3 regions of the Kocuria sp. KKT182 genome follow, and region 3 is predicted to be linked to each of the others. Evidence: predicted binding sites of a transcription regulator. Region 3 holds the regulator's gene; each other region holds the start of a gene.

Region 1 (6,573 bases), 740 kb from region 3:
CCTGCCCCTGCGGGCCACCTTCCGGGTGGTCCCCCGCGGCGGTGGGTCCGAGGTCGCCGCCGACGTGCGGGACGACCTCGGCTGGTACCCCGAGGCGCCCGGCAGGCTCGTGGAGGACGAGATCGACCGCCGCAGCGCCTCCCTGATCGAGCGGGCGATCTGCGCCACGGGACGCTGACCGCCGCGCCCGGCGCGGCGCCGGCCGGTCCCGGGAGGTGTCCCGGGCGGGGCGGGGGCCGGAGGGACGGGAAGCCTCAGGCGGAGGTCAGGGAGGCGGCCAGGGCGTCGACGACGGCCCGGGTGATCTCGGCGGTGTCGGCGGTGCCGCCGATGTCACGGGTGAGGTGCCCGGCGGCGGTGGTGGCCTCGATCGCGGCCTCCACCCGGCGGGCCTCGGCGTGCAGACCGAAGTGGTCCAGCATCAGGGCGGCGCTGGCGATCGCCCCGATCGGGTTGCAGATGCCCTGGCCGGCGATGTCCGGGGCGGTGCCGTGGACGGGCTCGAACATCGAGGGGAACCGGCGCTCCGGGTCGAGGTTCGCACTGGCGGCCAGGCCGAGGCTGCCGGCCAGGGCGGAGCCGAGGTCGGAGAGGATGTCGGCGTTGAGGTTGGAGGCCACCACCACGGAGAGCTCCTCGGGGTGCAGGACGAACTTGGCGCTCATCGCGTCCACCAGCACCGACTCCGTCTGCACGTCGGGGTAGTCGGCGGCGACGCGGGCGAAGACCTCGTCCCACAGCACCATGCCGTACTGCTGGGCGTTGGACTTCGTGACGCTGGAGACCTTCTGCACCGTGCGGGTGCGGGCGAGGTCGAAGGCGAAGCGGATGATGCGCTCGCAGCCCTTCTCCGTGAACAGGGAGGACTGGACGGCGACCTCGTTGCCGGGACCTCGGCCGGCGAGGTTCCGCCCGCCGAGCCCGGCGTACTCGCCCTCGCTGTTCTCCCGCACCACGACCCAGTCCAGTTCGGTGTCGTCGGCCTTGCGCAGCGGGGAGACCACGCCGGGGAGGAAGCGCACGGGGCGGATGTTGGCCCACTGGTCGAAGTTCTGGGTGATGTTCAGCCGCAGCCCCCACAGGGACACGTGGTCGGGGACGTTCTCCCACCCCACGGCGCCGAAGTAGATGGCGTCGAAGTCCTGGAGGGTCTCCAGCCCGTCGGCCGGCATCATCACCCCGTGCTGGGCGTAGTACGCACTGCCCCAGGGGAACTCGGTCCAGTCGAAGGAGAACGCCCCGTTCGACTGCTCGGCCACCGCGTCCAGGACCGTGCGGCCGGCGGCGACGACCTCCGGGCCCACGCCGTCGGCGGGGATCGAGGCGATCGTGAAGACCTGGTGCTCGGCCATGGGGTGCTCTCCTTCTCGGGTGCTCTGGTCGTGGTGTCCGCAGCGCAGTGCGGCACCGGGTTCCAGTAGAGCGCCCCGAGCACCGTGAGGTCCAAGACCGGAATCCCATCCCCCGGATAGGAATCCCCTATGACACGATCCGCGGCGCGTCCTGCGGCGCCGTCCCCTCCGGCCGGCCCGCCCTCTCGGCCCGGTCCGGCGCCGTTCCCTCCGGTGCCCGGGAGCAATCCGCGGCGTGCCGGGCCGCGTGCTCGGCGGCGACCGCCAGGAACGCTCGGGCGGCCGGGGTCAGGTGCGCCGGGCGGCTGAGCACGGCCACGTGCAGCACGGTGACCGGTTCGATCCGCAGCACCCGCAGCCCTGCGGCGCGCGCCAGCGGGGTCCAGGAGGAGGGCAGCACCGCGTGCCCGACCCCTGCCAGCACCAGCGGGAGGACCGAGGTGCGGTGGGCGACCTCGGCGGCGATCTCGACCGGCACCCCGCCGGCCAGGGCGTCGTCGACCAGCCGCCGCATCAGCGAGCCCTGCTGGGAGACGACCACCCGGTGCCCGGCCAGGTCCTCCCGGCGGATGGCGTGCCCGTCACCGAAGGTGTCCGCCTGCGGTGCCACGATCAGCACCAGGGGCTGCTGCTCCAGGTGCATCACCTCGACCTCGGCGGAGCGGAACGGGTGCTCCGAGCCCAGGACGCCGATCTCGGCGCGGCCGGTGCGCACCGCGTCGGCCACCTCCTCGGGGGTGAAGGCCGCGTCCACGCTGACCGTCACGGCCGGGTGGGCCCGCGCGTAGGCGGCGATCATCGACGTGAGCGGTTCGACGCCGGGGGAGGGCATGGCGACCACGTCCAGGCGGCCGCTGCGCACCCCGCGCAGGTCGTCGACGGCGGACCGGGCGGCCTCCAGGTCCCGGACCACCACCCGGGCCGGGCCCACCAGCTCCTCGCCGGCCTCGCTGAGCACCACCCGCCGCCCGATCCGGTGGAACAGCGGCACCCCCAGTTCCCGCTCGAGGCCCTTGATCGTCTGGGACAGGGAGGGCTGGGCGATGAGCAGCTGCTCCGCGGCGCGGGTGAAGCCGCCGTGGTCCACCACGGCCAGGAAGTACATGAGCTGCCGGACGTCCATCGTCGTCTCCTCCTGCGTCCGTGCGGCGGGGGTGCGGGCCCCTCGGTCCTGCCCGTGGGTGCAGGAAACAACATGCCACAGAAGTGCGGCATCCCCCGTCCCGGAACGAGGGCGTCCCCGTGCGCGGCGCCCCTGCGGGCCGTGGGCGGATCGTGTCCCGCCCGGGTCCGGCGTCCTCCTGGGCCGGCGTGCGCCGCCACGGACGCCCAGGAGCCGGAGTTCTCGCGGCCCCGGCGGTTTGCAATTGACTTAAGATTCGAACACGTATTCGAATGGGGGCGTGAGCTTTCCGCACCTGCACGTCGCCACCGCCTTCAGCGCCCACTTCGGGGTCAGCCGACCTGCCGTCCTGGCGGCCGCCGCCGCGGCGGACGGCGCGGACGCGCTCGCCTGCACCGACCGGGACGGGCTCTACGGCGCGATCAAGCACCTGGGCGCGTGCCGGGAGCACGGCATCGACCCGGTCCTGGGGGCCGACCTCGCCCTGCTGGACCCCGGCCGCGAGCGCGCCCTCGGCCGCGTGGTGGTCCTGGCGGCCGGCGGCACCGCCGGTGCGGGCTACGCCGCCCTGTGCCGGCTCGTCTCCACCGCCCACGCCGCAGCGGGCCCGCCCGGGGTGACCGCCGCCGAGATCGCGGCCGCCGCACACTCGCCCCGGCACGGGGAGCCGGTCCTGACCGTCCTGCTCGGGCCCTCCTCCGACGTCGGGCAGGAGCTCGCGGCCCGCCGCTACCGCACCGGGCGCGCCGCCCTGGCCCGGTGGCGGACCCTGCTCCCCGCACCGGCGCTCGCCGTGGAGGTGGTCTCGCACCTCGCCGCCCCCGGCACGGCGTGCAGCACCTCCCACGCGGCCCGGATGCTGCGCGCCGCCCTCGAGGCGGGGCTGACCCCCGTGCTGACCAACGCGGTGCGCTACGCCACGCCCGCCGAGGCCGCCACCGCCGACGTCCTCGACGCCGCCCGCGCCCTCACCCCGCTCGAGACCCTCGGGGCGCGCGCCGGCCACGCCCCCGGCGGCAGGGCCACCGGGCGGACCGGGACGTCCCGACGGACGACGGCGCCGGAGCCGCTGCAGCCCAACGGCCAGGGCTGGCTCAAGTCCGCCCGGCAGATGCGCGCGCTCGCCGCGGAGATCGCCCGGGCCGCGGACCTCGGCGCGGCCGGGGCCGCGGCCCTGCTGGCGGGCACCCAGCGGGTGGCCGACCGGTGCCGGCTGGACCCGGTCGCCGACTGCGGCTGGGGGCGGCCGGTGGTGCCCGAGGCCTCCGTGCTGGGCCTGGACCGGCCGGCGCCCGCAGAGCTGCGGGCCCGGTGCGAGACGGGGCTGGGCCGCCGCTACCCGGGCCGCCGCATGACACGGGCCGTGCGGGACCGGCTGGAGCAGGAGCTGGGGGTGATCGAGGACCTCGGCTTCGCCTCCTACTTCCTCACCGTGGCCGAGGTCTCGGCGATGATCGGGCAGATGGGGGTCCGCCACGCCGCCCGCGGCTCGGGGGTGTCCTCGCTCGTCAACTATCTGCTCGACGTCTCCCAGGTGGACCCGCTCGAGCACGAGCTGCTCTTCGAGCGCTTCCTCTCCAACGACCGCTCGACCCTCCCGGACATCGACATCGATGTCGAGTCGGCCGAGCGCCACCGCGTCTACCGGCGGATCTTCGAGCGCTTCGGCCCCGAACGGGTGAGCCTCATGAGCATGCAGAACGCCTACCGGGCCCGCGGTGCCGTCCGGGACGCCGGGCTGGCGCTCGGCATCGACCCCGAGACCGTGGACGGCGCGGCCAAGCAGCTGTGGCACCTGCCGGCCTCGGCGCTGCGGGAGACCATCGCCCGCCAGCCGGAGCTGCGGGACTTCGCCGAGCAGGTGGCCCAGGAGAAGCAGCTCGACCTCCTCGTGGACCTCACCGAGCGCCTGGACCGGCTGCCCCGACACATCTCCATGCACCCGTGCGGGGTGATCCTGGGGGACCTGAGCCTCCTGGACCGCACCCCGGTGCAGTCCAGTGGGACGGGGATGCCCATGAGCCAGTTCGACAAGCACGACATGGACCCCATGGGCATGCTCAAGCTCGACATCCTCGGCGTGCGGATGCAGTCGGCGCTCGCCCACGCCGTCGACGAGGTGGCCCGCACCCACCCGGACCGGCCCCGCCTGGACCTCGAGGCGATCCCCGTGGACGACGGGAGGACGTTCGAGCTCATCCGCTCGACCCACACCCTGGGGTGCTTCCAGATCGAGTCCCCGGGCCAGCGCGAGCTCATCGGCAAGATGGCGCCCACGAGCTTCCGCGACCTCATCGTGGACATCTCCCTGTTCCGTCCCGGGCCGATGCACTCGGACATGGTGCGCCCCTACCTGGAGCACCGCCACGGCTGGTCCGCGCCCGTCTCGATCCACCCGTCCCTCGACCCGATCCTCGCCGAGACCCACGGCGTGACCGTCTTCCACGAGCAGGTCCTGCGCATCCTCGACACCTTCACCGGATGCGGTCTCGCCCGGGCCGACGAGCTGCGCCGCCGGCTGGGCTCCGAGCGCCAGCTCGAGGTGGAGGAGTTCTTCCGCGAGCGGGCCCGTGCGCGGGACTACCCCCTGGATGTGGTGGACAGGGTCTGGGAGACCCTGGCGGCGTTCGGCTCGTTCGGCTTCTGCAAGGCCCACGGCGCGGCGTTCGCGGTGCCCACCTACCAGTCCGCGTGGCTGAAGGCCCACCACCCGGAGGCGTTCCTCGCGGGGCTGTGGGAGCACGATCCCGGGATGTACCCCAAGCGCCTGCTCGTGGGGGAGGCGCGGCGGATGGGCATCCCCGTCCTGCCCGTGGACGTCAACCGCTCCGACGAGCACTACCGGGTGGAACGGCTCGACGACGACCCCGCCCGCCTGGGCGTGCGCCTGGCCCTCACCGGGATCCACGGGGTCTCCCGGGCCGAGGTCCGCCGGATCGTGGCGGGGCAGCCCTACGCCTCGCTCGCCGAGCTGCGGCAGCGGGCCCGTCCCGCCCGGCGCACCCTCGAGCGTCTCGCCGCCGTGGGGGCCTTCGACGGCCTGCTGCGCCGCTCCGGCGGCCCCGCGTCCCGCGCCGACCTTGTGCACGCCCTGCGGGCCCGGGCGGACAGCGGCCGGCCCGCCCGGCCGGCCGGGGAGGTCGAGGGACAGCTGGCCCTTCCGCTCGGGGACCTCGAGCTGCGCGCCCTACCCGCGGAGCGCCCCGAGCCCACCCTGGCGGAGAAGGTCCGCACCGAGCTGGACCTGCTCGCGGTGGACGTCTCGGCGCACCTGCTGGAGAGCTGGGCGCCCCTGCTCGGCGAGCTCGGGGTCACGCCCGCGGAGCGGCTGCTGGAGCTGCGCAACCGGTCCGAGGTGCTCGTGGCGGGGGTGCGGGTCTCGACCATGACCCCGCCCATGCGCAGCGGCCGGCGGGTGGTCTTCGTCAGCCTCGACGACGGCACGGGCGCGGTGGACTGCGCCTTCTTCTCCGACGCCCAGGCCCGCTCGGGGCAGCACCTGTTCGGCACGCGGATGCTGCTGGTGCGGGGCCGGACGCGGCGCACCGGGCCCCGGGGGATCAGCATCAGCGCCGAGCAGGCCTGGGACCTCGCCGACCCCGGAACCCCGGCCGCGGTGCGCGCCGCGGCCCCGCCTAGCCTGCGGGGAGCCGGGGCAGGATGAGCAGGGAGACCGTCCGGATCCAGGGGTTTCACTCTCGGTGAAGCCATTGGCCAGCGAACTGATTGCCAGTATGGTTACTAATAACAGCGGACGAGCTGCACCCCGCCTCCCCGGGCGGAGATCGTCCGCGGCGAGCCCCCCGTCCAGGGGAGCCCGTTGCCTCGCAGAATAGAGAAGGAGTTCTCATGGCTACGTACGACGTGAACGCACTGCTGTCCGCCACCGCCTACGGGTCGGACGGCGACAAGATCGGCAAGGTCGAGCAGGTCTTCCTGGACGACAACACCGAAGAGGTCACCTTCGTGACCGTCAACACCGGTCTCTTCGGCACCAAGGAGAGCTTCGTCCCCGCCGACGGCGCCCAGCAGGACGGCGACCGCCTCGTCCTTCCCTACACCAAGGACGTCGTCAAGGACGCCCCGAACGTGGACGCG
Region 2 (6,573 bases), 740 kb from region 3:
CGTGTGGATGGACCGGGTCCTGGCTCCGGGCGCGCACGCCGCCATGCGGGGGCGAGGGGGCCTGCGCTGCCGGCCGCTGTCCAGCGGCGACCTGCACCGCGGACCGGCCGTGCTGCACAGCCCGGTACCGCTCGAGCCGGAGCTGGCCGGCGCGGCCGTGCTGCGGCGCCCGTCCCGGCTGCCGTAGCCCGCCCACCCGGGACCGGCGCCCGGGCCCGCGCCGGGTCAGGCCTGCGCCAGCTGGGGCAGCACCGTCTCCCCGAAGGCGTCGAGGAAGCGGCCCTGCTCCTGCCCCACGTGGTGGAGGTAGATCTCGTCGAAGCCGAGGTCGGCGTACTCGTGCAGCCACTGGGCGTGCCGGCCGAGGTCGGCGGAGACGTTGACCGCCCCGGCGATCTGCTCATCCCCCACGTCCTCCTGGACCGCCTTGCGCAGGTAGTCCTGGGGCGAAGCGAGCTCGGCCATGGTCACGGGGTCGAAGACGTTGGTGCGCCACTGGTCGAAGGCGATCGCGCGGGCCTGCTCCGGGGAGGGCGCCCAGCTCAGGTGCACCTGCAGCGCGGTCCGCCCGGTGCCGCCGGCCTCGCGCCAGGCCTCGAGCATCCGGCGCAGGTCCTCGAGGGGCTGCTGGACGGTGATGAACCCGTCGGCCAGGGGGGCGAAGCGGCGGACCGTCGCCGGGGTGAGCGCGGCCACGCGCAGGGCGGGCAGGACCTCCGGCGGGTCCCAGACCCGGGCGCGGTCGGCGTGGAACGGCTCGCGGCAGGACACCTCCTCGCCCGCGTGCAGCCGGCGGACGGCGTCGAAGCTGCTCTCGAGGAACCGCTGCCGGTGCTCCTTGGCCGGCCAGTCCGGGGTGACGGCCCGCTCGTTGAGCTTCTGCCCGCTGCCCAGGGCGGTCCAGATCCGACCGGGGAACATGCGGGCGAGGGTGGCCGTGGCCTGGGCGGTGACCACGGGGTGGTAGCGCCGGCCCGGGGCGTGCACGAACCCGAAGGGCAGGTCCGTGGTGGCCAGGGCGGCGCCCAGCCAGGACAGGGCGAACCCGGAGTGGCCCTGGTGCGGCGACCATGGCTCGAGGTGGTCCGAGCACATGGCGGCGCCGAAGCCGGCCTGCTGGGCGTGCTCGACGTCGCGCAGCAGCTGCTCGGGAGGGATCTGCTCGTGGGAGGCGTGGAAGCCGATCGTCGCCATGGGGTCCTCCGGTCGAAGGCGGGAACAGGACAGTGGGATCAGGTCACGGGGATCAGGTCACGGGGATCAGGTCACGGGGATCTGGACAGCAGGAGAGGGAGGACGGGACCGGGTGGGGACGGGTGCCGGGTCAGCCGGCCGCCGCCCGGAGGTCCTCGGCGGGGGTGCAGACGTTGCGCAGCTCGCCGATGCCCTCGATCTCGGTGACGACCTCCTGGCCGTCCCGCAACCAGATCCGGCGGGGCTTCTGGGCCAGGCCCACGCCGGCGGGAGTGCCGCAGGCCACGAGGTCCCCGGGCTCGAGGGTCAGGAACCGGCTGAGGTACTCGACCAGCTCCACGGCGGAGAAGATCATCCGGTCGGTGCCGGAGTCCTGGTGCCGCACGCCGTCCACGGTGCAGCGGATCGCCAGTCCCGCCTCGGGGTCGATCTCGTCGGGGGTCACCACCACGGGGCCCACCGGGGTGGTGCGGTCGAAGTTCTTGCCCTGGAACCACTCGGAGGTCCGGCCCTGCCAGTCCCGCACCGAGATGTCGTTCATGATGGTGTACCCGGCGATCGCGGCCCGCGCCTGGTCCGGCGTGGCGTGGCGCAGGGGCGAGCCGATCACCACGGTGAGCTCGGCCTCCCAGTCGATCTTCTCGGACTCCTCCGGCATGGCGATGGGGTCGGTGGGGCCGATGAGCGCGGTGGCGTACTTCGCGAAGATCGTGGGGTGCTCCGGGATCTCCTGACCGACCTCCTCCGCGTGGTCGTAGAAGTTCAGCCCGGCGCACAGGATCTTGCCCGGGCGCAGGACGGGCGTCGCCAGGTCCTCCGGGGCCGGCGCGGGGCCCGGCTCCCCCGGCAGCCGCAGGTCGCCCCCGGCGAGGAGGGCCCCGACGTCGGGGACGGGGAGGTAGACGGTCCGCCCGTCCTCCTGCCGGAAGGCCTGGGTGGTGCCGTCTCGTCGCACGGTGCCGAGTCTCACGGGTGCTCCCTCACGTTCTGCGGTGCGGTCTCCACCGACGATCCTATGCACCTCCGGCGGGAGGGTGCACCGCGGCGGCCTACGCGCAGCGCACCACGCGGATCCCCGAGGCGCTCGTGGCGGCGAGCAGCCGCCAGCGCCCGGTGTCGAGGGTGTGGACGAGCTCGAGGGTCAGCAGCTCGGAGCGGGTGTTCAGCTGCACCTGGACCCGCCACATCTGCTGGTCCACCGCACCGATCCCCCGGTCCTTGGGCAGCCGCGCGTCCTCGGACCACCAGGCGCGGCGCTCGTACCAGCGCACGGGTCCCTGGGCCACCAGGTAGTCCCGCCCGCGCCAGCGCACGCCCACCGGCACCCCGTCCGTGTCGCAGTCCACGTCGACGCTCTCCGTCAGGAAACCCACGACGGCTCCTCTCTCCCTCGGCCCGGCGCCCGTCCCCGGTGCGCCCTGTTCCCTGGAAGCTAGAACACCTGTACGACACGCTAACCCGGAAGAGCGCGGAAAAGGAACAGGTGTTCCCGTGAAGTCCCCGCTCCGACCTGGCCGTTCACTTTTGCGATCGAGGACGGCGAAGCATGGACAAGCCCAGCGAAATGGATACGCTGAATGCACGGAGGGCCTGCCCTGCGCGGCCCTCCCGGACGTCCCCTGTCCCTCGTCCGCCCCGCCGGAGCAACCGGCGTCGACCTCACGGAGGCCTTCCATGACCGGAACCATCACGCTGATCGCCCACACCGCGGCGAACACCAAGAAGCCCGCGGTGAATCTGCGTCCGTCCGGCCCGGAGGACGCCGAGAGCCTCGCCCAGCTCTACTACTCCTCCTACGAGCAGGGCGGGGTCTCCAGTCTGGAGGAGGCCCGCCAGGTGATCCGGGGAGTCTTCGACGGGGAGTACGGGCCCTTCCTGCCCGAGGCCTCGCCGGTGGTGGTCGACGACGACGGGACCGTGGTGGCCGCCGCGCTCGTGCTGTCCCGGCGGGTCGGCGACGACCTCCCTGACGTCCCCTACATCTTCGAGCTGTTCACGGCGGCCTCCCGCCGCCGCCAGGGCCTGGCCGAGCAGCTGGTGCGCTGCGCCATGGGCACCCTCTACGACAACGGCTACGACCAGGTCAGCCTGCGGATCGCCGAGGACAACGCGGCGGCGCTCGCGCTCTACCTGACGCTCGACTTCAACCGGTGGGTCCCCGAGACGGACGACGTCTGAGCCCGGCGGGCGCTCCGGACCGGGGGACGCCGGAGGGGACGCCGGCACGAACAGGGCCCGGCACCCGGCCGTGGAAGAGGCCCGGGACCCGCGATGCGGGTCCCGGGCCTCTTCTGTGACCGGCTCAGAGCGAGAACTCCTCCCGGACGGGGGGATCGGCGGCGATGTCGACGAATCGCGCCCAGCGGGGGCGCACCGCCACGAGCCGGGTGCTGTCCTTGTCCGTGGCCCCCGGGTGCCGGGACTCCAGCACCTCGCCGGCGTCCTGCGCGGCGGAGCCCTCCAGCACGGCGGCCTCGCCCTCGAGCTGGAACTCCTGGCCCGTCCCGGAGACCACCACGAGGGAGACCCGGGGGTCGGCGAGGAGGTTGGCGTACTTGCGGCTGCGCTCGTTCGTGCCGAAGACCAGCCGCCCGTCCCCGAGGGCCGCGAGGTTGATCCACGCGGACTCGGGGCAGCCGGCGCCGCTGTTGGTCGCCACGACCCCGCCGCCGTGGGCGCGGACGAAGGCGGTGACCCGGTCCACGGGCTCCCGGGGGCTCAGAACAGGCTCCGCTGCGGCTCGACGAGCTCCGGGGAGTTGTTGCGCACGTTGCCGACCGCCGGGCCCACCGGGTCGAGCACCCAGCGGGCGGCCGTCCGGTGCGCCTCGGCCCGGACCAGGTCCACGAGCTGCGGGGCGTCGTCCTCCCCGGGGCGCAGCCAGTCCCCCACGTGCTCGGGCGCCAGCGGGATCGGCATCCGGTCGTGCAGACCGTGCAGCTCCGTGAGCACGGGGTGCTCGTCGGAGGGCTCCGGGGAGTCGGTGGTGAGGATGGAGCAGGACAGCAACCAGGTGCTCCCGCCGCCGTCCCTGCCCGGCTGCAGGGCCGCGGAGTGCAGCTCCGTGCCCTCGGGCACCCGCCACCACTCGTAGATCCCGGCGAACCAGATGGTCTCCTCCGGATCGGCCGGGTGGACGTAGTAGGGCTGCTTGCGCCCGCCCTTCCCGGCGCCGGGCTCCTTCTTCCACTCGTAGTAGCCGTTGGCCGGGACCGCGCACCGGCGGGCCCGGACCGCCTTGCGGAAGGACGGCTTCTCGAGGACGGTCTCCGAGCGGGCGTTGAACATCTTCGACCCGACCGCCGGGTCCTTGGCCCAGCCCGGGACCAGTCCCCAGCGGGCCACGTGCAGCTCGCGCACCAGCTCCCCGTCGTCCCGGCCGTTCCCGCCGGTGAGGCGTTCCAGGACGATCGGCACGTCGGTGGTGGGCGCGGTGTTCCAGTTGGCCCGCAGCCGCTCGGTGTCGGCCTCGCCCAGGCTCTCGTCCGGGACCGCCCCGGTCGCGGCGACGAGGTCGCCCACGGCCCGGGCGATGACGTAGCGTCCGCACATCTGCTGCCTCCTCGGTCTGCCCGGCCCGCGGCCGGGGCTCAGTCGGTGAGCGGCCCGTACCCCAGGTACCGGGAGTACATGCCGTACACCTTGCGGATCCCGCGCTCCACGTCGGCCACGGTGGTGCCCGGGCGCAGGTCGTCCACGGCCCCGGCGGTGGCCGGGTCCCAGTCCAGGTCGAGGGCCGAGTAGACGTCGGTGAGCACCGAGCGGATGGGCTCGGACTGCTCGACCACGAGCACGGTGCTGAAGTACCAGGCGCCCGCGACCACCCGCTGGGCCGTCCCGGCCAGCTTCACCTTCCGGCCCGGGGTGGACGACGACGCCGGGTGTGTCCCGTGCACGCTGTGCTCGCCGGCACAGTACTCGCCCGGGATCTCGCCGACGTCGGCCTCGACCTCGAGCTCCTCCAGGGCGGCCACGATCATGTCGCCGAAGAGCCGGTAGCGGTCCTGGATGCCCGAGGTGGGGTCCTCGGCGGCCTCGAGGTGGTCGATGATCAGGCACCCGCCGTGGTAGGCCGCGGCGCGGCCCCCCACCTTGCGGACCAGGGGCTCGAACCCGCTCTCGCGGGCGGCCCGGGCGGCGTCGGGGAAGCCCGGGCGCAGCTCGTCCCGGCGGCCGAAGGCGACCGTGGGGGCCGGTTCGTACAGGCGCAGGACGGGCCCGCTGCGGCGCACGTCGGCGAGGAGGGTCATGGCGCTCTCGTAGTCCTGCTGGGCGCCCAGGGACTCGCGCTGGCGGAGAAGTTTCATGCTGGCCCCAGTCTAGTGGCGGATCCGGACGGTCCTGCGGCAGGTCACGCCCCGGTGATCCCGCTGCCGCGGAACCAGCGCCCCAGGGCCAGGGCGCTGAGCTCGACCTTCTCGGCCCACGCGACCGCCTCCTCGTCGGCGGCGTCCGAGACGTGCTTGACCATCCGCAGCGGCACGCCCAGGTGCCGGCAGGCCACCGCGATCGCCCAGCCCTCCATGTCCACGAGGTCCGCCCGGGCGGCCAGGGCGTCCCGGGCGGGTCCGCCGGCCACGAAGGAGTCCCCGGTGGCGAGCACGGGGCCGTCGCCGCCGAGCTCGATGACGTTGTCCACGGGGATCCCGGCCGCGCGCAGCAGCTCCTCGTCCACGTCCCGGTTGATCATCCGGGAGGGCTCGAGCACCCCGGTCAGCCCGTGCTTCAGGGCGCCGGCGCTGCCGATGTTGAGCACCGTCAGCTCCGCCCGGCGCGCGGGGTCCGGGCAGCGGGTCAGCACCGCCTCGGTGGTGCGCACCGCCGCGGCCGACATCCCGACACCGGTCAGGACCAGGTCGATGTCCTCCGGGAAGTACTTGGTCTCCAGGGGGTGGGCGGCGAGAACGAGCAGCTGTGGCACCCCGTCACTCTATCCGCACTCCCTCCCGCTCCCGCCCGGCCTGACCTCCCGGCGGGGAGGTCAGGCCGGGCGGGTGGTGAACAGCGCGGCGAGCCGCCGGTCGGAGTCCGCCTGGGCGTCGAGATCGTGCGCGCCACCCGTCACGAGCAGCTCGTCCGCCCCGGTGCGCGCGAGCAGCCGTTCCAGCTGGTCCCGGACCTCCGGGGCCGTGCCGTGGACGGAGGACGTGAGGGTCTCCTGCACGAGGGCCCGCTCCCGGGCCGTGAGCCCGTCCGGCTCCGCGGGCCGTGCGGGCGCCAGGGGCGGGAACTCGCCCCGCGTGCGGGAGGCGGCCAGGGCGCGGGCCTCGGGCAGCAGCAGTTCACGGGCGGCCGCGCGGGTCCGCGCCACCGCGACGTTCGCCGAGACCACCGCGTAGGGCTCCGGCCACCACGACGACGGGCGGAACTGCGCGCGGT
Region 3 (6,573 bases):
TCGACGGTGTGGTGGACGTCGATGTGGGTGTCCCCGGTCGCCCGGATCCGCATGTCGATCAGGGAGTGCTTCGACAGCGCGGTGAGCATGTGGTCGTAGAAGGGCACCGAGGTGTCGATGTCGTTCTCGCCGGTGCCGTCGAGGTCGATCTCGACGGACACCGTGGACTCGCTCGTGCGCCGCTCCAGGGCGGCGCGGCGGGGCGCACGGGTGCCGGTGGTGGTCTGGTCGCTCATTCGGTGGGAACTCCTCGCGGGCGCGGCACGGCCGTCGGTGGGCCGCGGGTGGTCCGGGCCGGGACGCACGGCGGCGCCCCGGGCCCGGTGGTGGTGGTCTGCCTCCATGCTATCCGGGTCGGGAGGACCCGGCCCCGGGGCCCCTCAGCCGGCGGAGACGATCCGCTCCATGCTGGTCAGGAACGCGGTGGTCTCCTCCTCGGTGCCGGCGGTGACGCGCAGGTGGCCGGGGATCCCGACGTCCCGCACGAGCACCCCGTCCTCGAGCAGCTCCCCCCACACGGCCCGGGAGTCCTCCATGCCGCCGAAGAACACGAAGTTGGAGTCCGACTCGGCCGGCTCCAGCCCGATCCGCTTGAGCTCGTCGACGATCCGGTCGCGCTGGACCTTGATGTCCTCCACGTTGGCCAGCAGCGACTCCGAGTGGCGCAGGGCCGCCAGGGCCGTGGCCTGGGTGACGGCGGAGAGGTGGTACGGCAGCCGGACCAGGCGCACGGCGTCGGCGACCTCCGGCGCCGCCGCGAAGTAGCCGAGGCGGGCGCCGGCGAGCGCGAACGCCTTGCTCATGGTGCGGGAGACGATCAGCCGGGGCCGGCCCTCGAGCAGCGTGAGCGCGGTGGGGGTGCCGCCGTGGGAGAACTCCGCGTACGCCTCGTCGACCACCACGACGGTGCGGAACTCCTCCCCCGCCTCGTACACGGCGGTGACCACGTCCGAGCCCAGCGCGGTGCCGGTCGGGTTGTTGGGCGAGCAGAGGAAGACCACGTCGGGGCGGTGCCGGCGCACCTGCTCGGCCGCGGACTCCGCGGACAGGCCGAAGTCCGCCGCCCGCTCCCCGGCGACGAAGCCGGTGTGCGTGCCGGAGGCCAGCAGCGGGTACATCGAGTAGGTGGGGACGAAGCTGAGCAGGGTGCGGCCCGGGCCGCCGAAGGCCTGCAGGATCTGCTGCAGGATCTCGTTGGACCCGTTGGCCGCCCACAGGTTCCCGGGCCCGAGCCCGTGGCCGAGGTACGCGGCGAGCTCCTCGCGCAGGGCGGTGAACTCGCGGTCCGGGTACCGGTTGAGGGTCCAGGCCGCCTCGGTGACCTCCCGGACGATCGCCGCGTGCACGTCCGCCGGGACCGGATGAGTGTTCTCGTTGGTGTTGAGCGCCACGGCGACGTCGAGCTGCGGGGCGCCGTACGGCGTCTTGCCGCGCAGGTCGTCGCGGAGCGGGAGGGCGTTGAGTCGGTCCAGGTTCTGCGTCACCCGGACAGTTTAGTGCTCCGCCCGGGGCGTACAGATCGGGGTGTACAGAGCGGGGCGTACAGAGCGGGGCGTGCTGATCGGGCGGGCGGCTCAGGCGGCCGGGACCTCGAGGAGCTGGCCGGCCACGAGCACGGAGCTGTCCAGGTCGTTGAGCTCCACGATCTCGTCCATGACCTCCCGCGGGTCCCGGTCCGGATCGGCCGCCACGGCGAGCTCCCACAGGCTCTGCCCGGGGAACACGGTGGTCTGCTCGGTCCCGGAGCCCGGGACGGGTGCGCTCGTGGCCGTGGCCGTCGAGGGGACGAGGAAGATCACGGCGAGCACCACCAGGGCGGCGGAGCCGGCCAGGACGGGCAGCCCCAGGAACACCAGGCGGCCGCGGCGGGTCAGGGTCAGCGGGGTGCGGGACGCGGAGCGGCCGGGACGGGCCCGCCGGAGCGCACGGCCGAGCCCCCGGGCGGATCCTGCGGACTCGCGGCGGCGGGCGACGACGGCGGTGAGGGTGGCACTGGCACTCATGACATGAACTCCTTGACGTTCCCGCACGGAGCGGGCGATCTCGAACACCGGTCCGGTCGACGACCCTCGCGGGCCTCCATTCGATCGAACATACTTTCGAATACCGATGACCCATGTCTAGCACGTGTCTGCGAATGCTGTCGACAGCGGGTCGTACATATGTTTGAACACACACGGCGTGTCGCCTAGGCTGAGGACAGGTCCGGGCCCCCGGCCGGCGCGCGCTGCGGATCCCCTGCGCCTGCCGACCGGGACCCATCGAACCACCCGGGTCCGACATCGGAACCGGGACCGCGCAGACCGGCTGCGGCACCTGCAGCCGGACGGGAAAGGACGACGCTCCCATGGCCCAGCCCCCCACCCCCGAGGAGCCCCGCGCCCGGGGCGCCCGCCCCGGGGCACGCTCGCGCAGCCGCGGGCTCACCGTGCGCCAGCGCACCATCCTCGAGGCCATCCAGCGCTCCATCGCCGAGCACGGCTATCCGCCGTCCATGCGGGAGATCGGGGACCTCGTGGGCCTGGCCTCGCTCTCCAGCGTCACCCACCAGCTCGCCCAGCTCGAGAAGCTGGGCTATCTGCGCCGCGACCCCAAGCGCCCGCGGGCCATGGAGGTGCTCACTCCCCTGCAGCTGCGCGGGACCGCCGGGGCGGAGTCCGCCGAGCCGTCGCAGGAGGCCCCGGCGGCACCGGCGAGCCGGACCGCTCGTCCCGCCGCCCAGAACGCCGTGGCCGAGCTGTCCACCTCGGCGGACGTGACGATGGTCCCCCTGGTGGGCCACATCGCCGCCGGCGGGCCGATCACGGCCGAGCAGTCCGTGGAGGACGTCCTCGCGCTGCCCCGCCAGCTGGTCGGGCACGGCGAGCTGTTCATGCTGCGCGTCAAGGGCGACTCGATGATCGACGCCGCGATCTGCGACGGCGACTGGGTGGTGGTGCGCCGGCAGAGCGCCGCCGACAACGGTGACATCGTGGCCGCCCTGCTCGACGACGAGGCCACGGTCAAGACCTTCCGCCAGCGGGACGGCCACACCTGGCTGCTGCCGCAGAACACGCGCTACGAGCCGATCCTCGGCGACCACGCCACCGTGATGGGCAAGGTCGTCTCGGTGCTGCGCAGCCTCTGAGCCGCCGCACGCCCCGGCACCCGGGCCCTCCGCCGCCGGTGGGGGGGCCCGTTGCCGTCCGGGCCGGCCGCCGTCCGGACACCTCCTGCTGTCCGCACCCCGTGCGGGCCCGGCGCGGTCCGGGGAGACCCCGGGCGTCCGCCGGACGTGCTCAGCCCACGGAGAGCCGCTGCAGGGCGCCGAGCACCACCTGGCGGTCCGTGGTGGTCCACAGCGGCGGCAGGGACCCGCGGAGGAAGCCGCCGTAGCGGGCGGTCGCGATCCGGGAGTCCAGGATCGCCACGACGCCCCGGTCCCCGCCCGCGCGGATGAGCCGCCCGGCCCCCTGGGAGAGCCGCACGGCCGCGTGCGTCGCGGACACGGACATGAACCCGTTGCCGCCGGCCCGTTCCGCGGCGCGGCTGCGGGCGCTCGCCAGCGGGTCGTCCGGGCGCGGGAAGGGGATCCGGTCGATCATCACGAGCCGGCACGAGGCCCCCGGGACGTCGACGCCCTGCCACAGGCTCATCGTGCCGAACAGGCTCGTGGCCGGGTCGTCGGTGAACTCCTGGACGAGTCCCGCGAGCGAGGACTCCCCCTGGCACAGGATCGGCAGGTCGGTGCGCCCGCGGAGCGCCTCGGCCGCCTCCTCCGCCGCCCGGCGGGAGGAGAAGAGCCCGAGGGCCCCGCCCCTGGAGGCCTCCAGCAGGGCCAGCATCTCGTCCAGCTGGGCCTCCGTGAGCCGGCGGCCGGGCTTCTCCAGGTGCTTGGCGAGGTAGAGGATGCCCTGCTTCGGGTAGTCGAACGGGCTGCCGACGTCCACGCCCTCCCAGCGCGGGGCGCCCTCGCCCCGCAGGCCGAGGGCGCCGGCGGCGGAGTCGAAGGACGAGCCGACGGACAGGGTGGCGGAGGTGAGGACCACGGTGCGCCCGTCGAAGAGCCCCTCCCGCAGGGTGCCGGCCACGCTGAGCGGGGCCACGTGCAGGGTCGCCGGGTCGGTGTCCTCCGCGGGCACGTAGCCGCGGCCCGGCTCCCAGCCGCCCTGGCGCGAGATCCACAGCACCTCGCGGTGCTCCTCGGCGGCGAGGATCCGCTCGGCCAGGTCGAGGACGTCGCTCACCCGGGAGCGGGCCATCTGCCGGCCGGCGTCCCCGTCCTTCTCCCCGGGACCTGCCTTGGACTCGGTCATCACGGTGCGGGCGGCGTCCCGGATCTGGGCCACGGCCGCCGCCTGGGCGTCCCCGAGGCCGCGGTGCAGCAGCTCGGCGGGAGCGCCCATCAGGGCGGCCTCGAGGTTGGCGGCCCCGGCGGTGAGCGAGTCGGGGCTCGCGGAGGTGTGCTTGCGCGCGGACGCGGCGGCCGAGCGGACCATCGCCGCGGAGAGCTGTCCGGTGACGGCGCCCGTCACCCGGTCCTGGAGCTCGTGGGCCTCGTCGATGACCACGACGTCGTGCTCGGGCAGCACCGTGATGCCCTCGAACGCGTTGATCGCGAGCAGGGCGTGGTTGGTGATGACGATGTCGGCCTCACCGGCCCGCTGCTTGGCGAGCTCCGCGAAGCAGTCCTCGACCAGGGGACAGCTGCGGCCCAGGCACTCCTTGGCCGTGACCGACACCTGGCGCCAGGCGCGGTCGCTGACCCCGGGGAGCACCTCGTCCCGGTCGCCGGTCCCGGTCTCGCGGGCCCACTCGCGCAGGCGCTGGACCTCCTGCCCCAGCCGCCCGGGGTTCTCGGCGGCCTCGGGCTGCGGCGGGCCGGGGTGCGGGGCGGCGTCGGGCAGCGCGAAGAGCGCGCCGGGCTCGTCGTCGGACGGGTAGCCGCCCTCGATCTTGTGCAGGCACGCGTAATTGCTGCGGCCCTTGAGCAGGGCCACGTCCACGTCCCGCTCGAGCTCGCCCTCGAGGGCGGCCAGCAGGCGCGGCACGTCCCGGCCGACGATCTGCGACTGCAGCGCGAGCGTCGCGGTGGCCACGACCACCGGCTTGTCCGCGCGCTGGGCGTGCTCCACGAGCGGGGCCAGGTACGCGAGGGACTTGCCGGTGCCGGTCCCCGCCTGGACCAGCAGGTGCCGGCCCCGGTCCAGGGCCTCGGCCACCTTGGCGGTCATCAGCCGCTGCCCGTCCCGGACCTGCCCGCCCATCGCGGTCACGGCGGTGTCCAGCAGGGCCAGGGAGTCCTTGGCCCCGGGCAGGGTCTCCGGGCGCACGCCCGAGACGTCGTGCCCGGACTCGTCCACGAATGCGGCGGCCACGCGCTCAGGCGCTCTCGGCGCCGAAGCCGGGAGCGCGCTCGGGGGCGAACTCCGCGAGCTCGGCCGCGAGGTCCTCGCGGACCTTCACGAGCAGGTGGGTGCCCTCGGGCAGGTGCTCGGTGCGCAGGATCTCCGCGTCCCAGTCGTGCAGCCGGCTGACCACGTCGCCGCGCTGGTAGGGCACGAGCAGGTCCAGCACCGTCTCGGGCCGCGGGATGGACTCGCTGATCCGCTGCCGGAGCTCCTCGATGCCCTCCCCGGTGCGGGCCGAGACCACCACCACGTTGCGCTCGCGCTGCTTGATCCGCTCGACCACGAACGGGTCGGCGGCATCCACCTTGTTCAGGGCGATGATCTCGGGGATGTTCTGCGCGTCGATGTCCGTGAAGACCTGGCGCACCGCGCGGATCTGGGCCTCGGGGTCCGGGTGGGAGGCGTCCACCACGTGCAGGATGAGGTCGGAGTCGGCGACCTCCTCCAGGGTGGAGCGGAACGCCTCGACGAGCTGCGTGGGCAGCGACCGGACGAAGCCGACCGTGTCCGAGAGCGTGTAGCCGATGCCGTCCGGTGTCTGCGCGCGGCGGACCGTGGGGTCCAGGGTGGCGAACAGGGCGTTCTCCACGAGCACGCCCGCGTCCGTGAGCCGGTTCAGCAGCGAGGACTTGCCCGCGTTGGTGTAGCCGGCGATCGCCACCGAGGGCACGGAGTGGCGGCGGCGGTTGAGCCGCTTGGTCTCGCGCGCTGGCTTCATCGCGGCGATCTCGCGCCGCAGCTTGGCCATGCGGGTGCGGATGCGCCGGCGGTCCAGCTCGATCTTGGTCTCACCGGGGCCGCGGGAGCCGATGCCCTCACCGGCGGCGGCGCGACCGCCGGCCTGGCGGGACAGGGACTCGCCCCAGCCGCGCAGGCGCGGGAGCAGGTACTCGAGCTGGGCGAGCTCGACCTGGGCCTTGCCCTCCTTGGACTTGGCGTGCTGGGCGAAGATGTCGAGGATCAGACCCGTGCGGTCGATGACCTTGACCTTCACGACGTCCTCCAGCCCGCGCCGCTGGGAGGGGGCGAGCTCGGAGTCGACGACGACGGTGTCCGCGCCGGTCGCGGCGACGATGTCCCGCAGCTCCTTGGCCTTGCCCGAGCCCAGGTACGTGGCCGGGTCCGGCTTGAGCCGGCGCTGGACGATGCCGTCCAGCACCTCGGAGCCCGCGGTCTCGGCGAG

Evidence for each region. Region 3 encodes LexA, which represses DNA repair genes until DNA is damaged. Its sites were predicted from a motif close to TCGAACANNTGTTCGA; they were not measured.
Region 1: ACZ2G1_RS04045 (DNA polymerase III subunit alpha) is a predicted target of LexA. The motif match lies at 2,732-2,747, and genes of this name have one in related genera.
Region 2: ACZ2G1_RS04080 (DUF6504 family protein) is a predicted target of LexA. The motif match lies at 2,628-2,643, and genes of this name have one in related genera.

The regions. Positions count from the first base shown of each region.
Region 1 is NZ_CM145757.1:891,058-897,630, reverse strand. It holds gene ACZ2G1_RS04060 (hypothetical protein) at 1-178, shown strand, start outside; gene ACZ2G1_RS04055 (tartrate dehydrogenase) at 255-1,352, opposite strand; gene ACZ2G1_RS04050 (LysR family transcriptional regulator) at 1,480-2,475, opposite strand; gene ACZ2G1_RS04045 (DNA polymerase III subunit alpha) at 2,756-6,139, shown strand; gene ACZ2G1_RS04040 (PRC and DUF2382 domain-containing protein) at 6,325-6,573, shown strand, end outside.
Region 2 is NZ_CM145757.1:898,670-905,242, forward strand. It holds gene ACZ2G1_RS04065 (MOSC domain-containing protein) at 1-187, shown strand, start outside; gene ACZ2G1_RS04070 (TIGR03885 family FMN-dependent LLM class oxidoreductase) at 226-1,194, opposite strand; gene ACZ2G1_RS04075 (fumarylacetoacetate hydrolase family protein) at 1,325-2,164, opposite strand; gene ACZ2G1_RS04080 (DUF6504 family protein) at 2,244-2,567, opposite strand; gene ACZ2G1_RS04085 (GNAT family N-acetyltransferase) at 2,869-3,372, shown strand; gene ACZ2G1_RS04090 (pyridoxamine 5'-phosphate oxidase family protein) at 3,497-3,898, opposite strand; gene ACZ2G1_RS04095 (SOS response-associated peptidase) at 3,913-4,746, opposite strand; gene ACZ2G1_RS04100 (lipoate--protein ligase family protein) at 4,785-5,501, opposite strand; gene ACZ2G1_RS04105 (nucleosidase) at 5,546-6,115, opposite strand; gene ACZ2G1_RS04110 (MsnO8 family LLM class oxidoreductase) at 6,176-6,573, opposite strand, start outside.
Region 3 is NZ_CM145757.1:155,917-162,489, reverse strand. It holds gene hisB (imidazoleglycerol-phosphate dehydratase HisB) at 1-236, opposite strand, end outside; gene ACZ2G1_RS00695 (histidinol-phosphate transaminase) at 381-1,484, opposite strand; gene ACZ2G1_RS00690 (LysM peptidoglycan-binding domain-containing protein) at 1,575-2,003, opposite strand; gene lexA (transcriptional repressor LexA) at 2,348-3,127, shown strand; gene ACZ2G1_RS00680 (ATP-dependent DNA helicase) at 3,279-5,357, opposite strand; gene hflX (GTPase HflX) at 5,362-6,573, opposite strand, start outside.